Regions from separate parts of the Lysobacter soli genome, predicted to be linked through region 1. Evidence: predicted binding sites of a transcription regulator. Region 1 holds the regulator's gene; the other holds the start of a gene.
The links. The regulator FliA, encoded in region 1, starts transcription of late flagellar genes. The targets are predictions, from matches to a motif close to TAAAGTTTNNCNNNCNNNGGCCGATAA.
Positions count from the first base shown of each region.

Region 2: the regulator FliA is predicted to act here: its motif matches at 1,871-1,897, upstream of GOY17_RS14915 (HDOD domain-containing protein).

Region 1 is NZ_CP046603.1:3,410,373-3,413,777, forward strand. It holds gene GOY17_RS15560 (AAA family ATPase) at 1-685, shown strand, start outside; gene GOY17_RS15565 (MinD/ParA family protein) at 669-1,571, shown strand; gene GOY17_RS15570 (RNA polymerase sigma factor FliA) at 1,568-2,335, shown strand; gene cheY (chemotaxis response regulator CheY) at 2,388-2,780, shown strand; gene GOY17_RS15580 (protein phosphatase CheZ) at 2,777-3,405, shown strand, end outside.
Region 2 is NZ_CP046603.1:3,261,982-3,265,386, forward strand. It holds gene GOY17_RS14910 (hypothetical protein) at 119-574, shown strand; gene GOY17_RS14915 (HDOD domain-containing protein) at 748-1,830, opposite strand; gene GOY17_RS14920 (peptide chain release factor 3) at 2,186-3,405, shown strand, end outside.

The DNA.
Region 1 (3,405 bases):
CGACGGCGGCGTGATCGCCCTGGTCGGTCCGACCGGCGCCGGCAAGACGACCACCGCCGCCAAGCTCGCCGCGCGCTTCGCCCAGCGCCACCGCGCACGCGACGTCGCCTTGGTCACCACCGACACCGAACGCCCCGGCGCCACGGAGCAACTGCACATCCTCGGCCGCCGCCTCGGCGTGACCGTGTGCGAAGCCGCCGGCCCGGAGGCGCTGAACGACGCGCTCGACCAGCTGGCCGACTACCCGCTGGTGCTGGTCGATACCGCCGGCCACGGCCTGCGCGATCGCGCCCTGCTCGGCCAGATCCTCTGGCTGCGCGCCGCCAAGCGCGTGCGCAGCCTGCTGGTCCTGCCGGCCAACACCAACGCCCACGACCTGGGCGAAGTGGTCCGCCGCTACCGCCCGGCCTCGCCGGAAGGCGTGGTCCTGACCAAGCTCGACGAGACCGGCCGCCTGGGTTCGCCCCTGTCGGTGCTGGTCCAGCAGGGCCTGAGCCTGGCCTACACCACTGACGGACAGGCCGTCCCGACGGACATCGCCGCCGCCGACGCAACTCGTCTGGTTTCGACCCTCGAGAAAGTGCGACGTGCTGCCGATAACCCCCTCGGGTCTCTCGAACTGACGCAACTCAAGCCCCGCCCCGTGACCCTCCCCACCGAGGACCGACATGCATTCGCCAGCTGATATCAACGCCATTCCCGCCGCCAACGGCACCGCACGCCCGCCCGTGCGCGTGATCGCCGTGGCCAGCGGCAAGGGCGGCGTCGGCAAGACCTCGGTATCGGTGAACCTCGCCATGGCGCTGGTCCACGCCGGCCAGCGCACGTTGCTGCTGGACACCGACCTGGGCCTTGCGAACGTCGACGTGATGCTCGGCCTGTCGCCGCAGTTCACGCTCGCCGACGTCTTCGCCGGCCGCTGCGAGCTGCAGGACACGCTGCTCGAAGGCCCGCGCGGCCTCTGGGTCGTGCCGGCCGCCTCGGGCAAGCGCCACATGACCGAACTGCTCCCGCAGCAGCACATCGGCCTGGTGCACGCCTTCTGCCAGCTCGACCTGCCGCTGGACGCGATGGTGGTCGACAACGCCGCCGGCATCTCCGACAGCGTGCTGACCTTCTGCCAGGCCGCGCAGGACGTGATCGTGGTGGTCTGCGACGAACCGGCTTCGGTCACCGACGCCTACGCGCTGATCAAGGTGCTCAGCCGCGAGCGCGGCGTGACCCGCGTGCAGGTGCTCGCCAACCAGGTCAACAACGCCATCGAGGGCAAGCAGCTGTTCGAGAAGCTCGAACGCGTCAGCGCGCGCTTCCTCGACGTCACGCTGCATTACCTCGGCGCGGTGCCGCGCGACGAATGGCTGCGCCGCGCGATCCAGCGCCAGGAAGCCGTCGTCGAAGCCTTCCCGGGCTGCCCGTCGGCACTGGCCTTCCGCGACATCGCGCGCCGCGCCAACAGCTGGCAGTCGCCGGTCGGCCCGCGCGGCGGCGTGGAGTTCTTCATGGAGCGCCTCGTCGCCCACGGCGCCAGCGCCGCCAGCACCAACGATCCGTTGAGGAGCGCCGTCGCATGAACGCCGCCGCCCAGCACTACAAGGCGACCCAGCGCGCGGCCGACACGGTCAACGCGACGGAAGTCGTCGAGAAGCATGGCGAACTGGTGCGCCGCATCGCGCACCACCTCGCCGCGCGACTGCCCGCCAGCGTCGAGATCGACGACCTGATCCAGGCCGGCATGCTCGGCCTGATCGACGCCGCCCGGAATTTCCAGGCCGACCAGGGCGCCGCGTTCGAGACGTACGCGTCGATCCGCATCCGCGGCGCGATGATCGACGAGATCCGCCGCGGCGACTGGGTGCCGCGCTCGGTGCATCGCCGTTATCGCGACGTCGTCGCCGCCACGCGCGAGGTCGAGCAGAGCACCGGCCGTGCCGCGACCGCGCAGGAAGTGGCCACCCGGCTCGCCGTTCCGCTCGACGAATACCACCGCATGCTCGAGGACGCCGCGCGCGGCCAGCTCATCAGCCTGGAAGCGCACGTCGACGAACACGATGGCGAACCGCACCTGGGCGGCCACGCCGGTGCGACGCCCGCGCGCGAGTTCGAACAGGTCGCCTTCAAGCAGGCGCTCGGCGCCGCGATCGGCAACCTGCCCGAACGCGAGCAGCTGGTGCTGTCGCTGTACTACGAGCAGGAACTGAACCTGCGCGAGATCGGCGCGGTGCTCAACGTTTCCGAATCGCGCGTCTGCCAGATCCACGGCCAGGCGATGTTGCGCCTGCGTTCGCGACTGGGCGAATGGCGCGGCTCGCACAACGACGACGACGACGAGTTCTGACCCGCTTCCGCATCAACGCCTGATATCCCCTTTCGCACCAGAGCAAGCCCACATGGACAAGAACATCCGCATCCTCATCGTCGACGACTTCTCGACCATGCGCCGCATCGTCAAGAACCTGCTCAACGACCTGGGCTTCTTCAACACCGCCGAAGCCGACGACGGCATGACCGCGCTGGTGGAACTGAAGAAGGCGCCGTACGACCTGGTCGTGACCGACTGGAACATGCCGGGCATGCCGGGCATCGACCTGCTCAAGGCGATCCGCGCCGACGCGTCGCTGGCGAAGATCCCGGTGCTGATGGTCACCGCCGAGGCCAAGCGCGAGCAGATCATCGAAGCCGCGCAGGCCGGCGTGAACGGCTACGTCATCAAGCCCTTCACCGCCGCGACCCTGGAAGACAAGCTCAACAAGGTGTTCGAACGCCTGGGAGCGGCCGCGTGATCGACGCGCCCTCCTGCGAGAAGGCGCTCGGCGGTGAAGACAGGCAGGCCGTCATCGGTCGCCTGCATGCGGCGCTGTGGGCGCTGGAACACGACGACCTCGCCGGTTGGCGCAGCAACGTCGACGCGCTGATCCAGTGGCGCAGCCAGCCGCTGGTGCAGGGCCTGGCGAAGCTCGCGCGCGAACTCGACACCGCGCTCGGCAACGGCAGCGCGAATCCGAACGCCTCGCTGCCGGAAGCCTGCGCGCGCCTCGAGCACGTCGTGCACGTGAGCGAGGACGCGAGCCACCGCACGCTCGACCTCATCCAGGAATGCGGCGTGCTGCTGGGCACGCTGCCGGATGCGTCGACCGAGGAACAGGCCGCGACCATCGCCGCGATCCGCTCGCGCATGTCGGAAATGACCGCCGCGCAGGGTTACCAGGACCTGACGGGCCAGATCATCCGCCGCGTTGTCGAACTCGTCCGCGCGGTGCACGCCGGCCTGGGCGAGATCACCGACAGCGAGGCGACGCCCATCCACCTCAACCACAACAACCGCGGCTACGGCCCGTCGGTGGCGGGCGTGGACCCGACGCCCGCGACGCAGGAAGACGCGAACGACCTGCTGTCGTCGCTGGGGCT
Region 2 (3,405 bases), 150 kb from region 1:
CAGTGCTGCGCGGCAACGTTCGTTCACCACTACGGCTTCGTTGCCCCTCACCCCAACCCCTCTCCCGATGGGAGAGGGGCTCAAGCGCGCCGTGATTTCAGTGAACACTGGAATCCTGTTGCTGTTGCTGTTGCTGTTGCTGTCGAACAGCTTGTTCGTCACTAGCCCCGAAGGGCGCCGCACAGGATGTGCGGCGGTGAGCGCTGAGCCATGGATGGCGAATCGCGAACGCGCCCTTTCTCTTTCCGGTCGTGGGACTGGGTTGGGCAAATGGAAGGCCCTTTCTTTTGGTTACTTTTCTTTGGGCAAGCAAAGAAAAGTGACCCGAGCGCCGCAGGCGATCGGAAGCTTGGCATGTGATTCTTCTTTGCTTTGCCGGGCTACGGGTAAAGCATGGAAAGTCCATGGATGGTGCCGCCGTTCGGCGGCCCAGAAGCGGCCCGCCTTCGCGGGAATGACGAGCAACGGCAACGGCAACGGCAACGGCAACGGTAACGGCAATGGCAATGGCAATGGCAAGATCAAAGTGGATGCCAGCTTTCGCTGGAATGATGCCGAGGTGGTTTGCCGTTGAGGGAGTGCCCGGTCGGCACGGGCCTGGGTCCCGGCTTTCGCCGGGATGACGGCAGGTTCTTTGCCACGGGCGACATCAGTCCGCGGCCACTCCATGCATTGCGTGCGCAGCAACAAAACAAAAAGGGCGCGTCACCGACGCGCCCCTCCGCAAAACACTTCAATCCGAACCGCTTACGCCGCCTGCGCCGCCGACGGCTCCACCATGTCGCGCCACTGCGGCAGGCGGTCCAGGACATTGACGCCTCGCAGGTAACCCTCGTCCACCGGCGCACCGGCGACCAGCGAGGAGGCCACGTGCACGGCACCGGCCACCCAGAAGCCGCTCGCCTTCAGGCGGCCCGGGCGGTGCTGGAACGCGACGCCTTCGACGATCGGCATCGGCAAGCCCCACAGGCCCAGCAGGTACGCACCGGCTTCGGCGTAATGCGGGCCGGTCGAGCCTTCCGAACCGTCGGACACGCCCGGCAGCAGCTTGCCGACTTCCGCCAGCAGGCCCGCGGTCGCGGCAAGTTCGGCGCTCGGGCCCGCGAGCAGGCGACGCGCCAGGCGCGAGGTGCGCAGCGCGCGATCCTGGATCGCCTCGCGTTCCTTCCCGGCCAGCTGGTTCGGGCCGAAGGCCTCGCTGGCCAGCACCAGACGCAGCAGCTGCTGATGGCCCAGTCGCGTCACTGCAGCGCGGATGTCGGTGATCTCGCGACCACCGGAGAAGTACGCCGAATTGCACAGGCGCAGCACCTTGGCGACGATCGCCGGGTCCTGCGAGAGCATCTGCGCGATGGCCGCGTTGCTCGCATCCGGATCGCGCAGCAGGCGCGAGAGTTCCAGGTACAGGCGCGGCGGCGGCGGCAGCGAGCCGACGCGGCCGACGGCCTGCTTGAGTTCCTCGCTGCCCAGCACGTTGCGCAGTTCGGCCACGCTGTCGATGGCCTCGATCAACTCGCCGGCATCCAGCGGCCGCGACAGCAGCCGGTGCGCGCAATCCAGGCCCTGCATGCTGCCGCTGTCCTCATCCGGATCCAGCAGCAGGATGCGCACCGCTTGCGGGTGCAGCGCCGCCACCTGGCTCAGCAGGACCGGACCCGGCATGACGCCCAGGCGCAGGCCGCAGATGAAGACGTCGACGGGCTCGCCCGACGACAGTGCCGCATCGGGTTCGGCCAGCCACTGCACATTCCAGCCCAGATCGAAATAACTCAGCGACTCCTCGAATTCGCCGGCGCGGCCGGCGTCCTCACCCACGATCACGATGCGCACTGCAACCCCCGGAAATACGGAATGCGAATATCCATGACGGGTAGCGGCACGCATAGGCCGGGCTTTAGGAACTGCTGAACGGGGATGTTCTGAATTGGGAGCGGGCGCACACTTTCGGTTCCGCGCCGTCCATGCGGGCTGGGGCACCGAGTCCGGAGCTCGGACCGCCGAGCCTCAAGCCCCGGACGCCGAGCCCGGACCTCGGATCGCCAGGCCTTTAGCCCGGATATCGCGCGCCCGAACGCCGGCCGCCCTGCTCCCGACGGCCGCCGGGGCCAGCCGCGTATAATTCCCGCCCTTCCCGACTACCGACCCGCGGACCGCCGTCTCCGGCCTGTCCGCGCCCGCCGTTGCCATGTCCGACGTTTCCCTCGAAGCCGCCCGCCGCCGCACGTTCGCGATCATTTCGCACCCCGATGCGGGCAAGACCACGCTCACCGAAAAGCTGCTGCTGTTCGGCGGTGCGATCCAGATGGCCGGCTCGGTCAAGGGCCGCAAGGCCGCGCGCCATGCGACCTCCGACTGGATGGCGCTGGAAAAGGAGCGCGGCATCTCGGTGACCAGCTCGGTGATGCAGTTCCCCTACGAGGGCAGCATCGTCAACCTGCTCGACACCCCGGGCCACGCCGACTTCGGCGAGGACACCTACCGCGTGCTCACCGCGGTGGACTCGGCGCTGATGGTCATCGACGTCGCCAAGGGCGTCGAGGAGCGCACGATCAAGCTGATGGAGGTGTGCCGCCTGCGCGACACGCCGATCATGACCTTCATCAACAAGCTCGACCGCGAAGGCAAGAACCCGATCGAGCTGCTGGATGAAGTGGAAAGCGTGCTGAAGATCCAGTGCGCGCCCATCACCTGGCCCATCGGCATGGGCCAGCGCCTGAAGGGCGTGGTACATCTGGTCACCGGCGAGGTGCACCTGTACGAACAGGGCCGCAACTTCACGCGCCAGGATTCGACGATCTTCCCGTCCATCGACGACCCGGCGCTGGAAGCGCGCATCGGCGCGCAGATGCTGCAGGAGCTGCGCGACGAGCTGGAACTGGTCGAAGGCGCCTCGCATCCGTTCGACGTCGCGAAGTATCTGGCCGGCGAACAGACGCCGGTGTTCTTCGGCTCGGCCGTGAACAACTTCGGCGTGCAGCTGCTGCTGGACTTCTTCGTCGAGCACGCGCCTTCGCCGAAGCCGCGCGCCACCACGTCGCGCGAAGTCGCCGCGTACGAGCCCAAGCTCACCGGCTTCGTCTTCAAGATCCAGGCGAACATGGATCCGCAACACCGCGACCGCGTGGCGTTCATGCGCGTGTGCTCGGGCAAGTTCAGCGCCGGCATGAAGGCGTTCCACGTGCGCAGCGGCAAGGAAGTGAAGCTCGCCAACGCGCTGACCTTCATGGCGAGCGATCGCGAGATCGCCGAAAGCGCGTGGCCGGGCGACGTCATCGGCATCCACAACCACGGCACGATCTCCATCGGCGACACGTTCACCGAAGGCGAGAACCTGAGCTTCACCGGCATCCCGAACTTCGCGCCCGAGCTGTTCCGCCGCGCGCGCCTGCGCGATCCGCTGAAGCT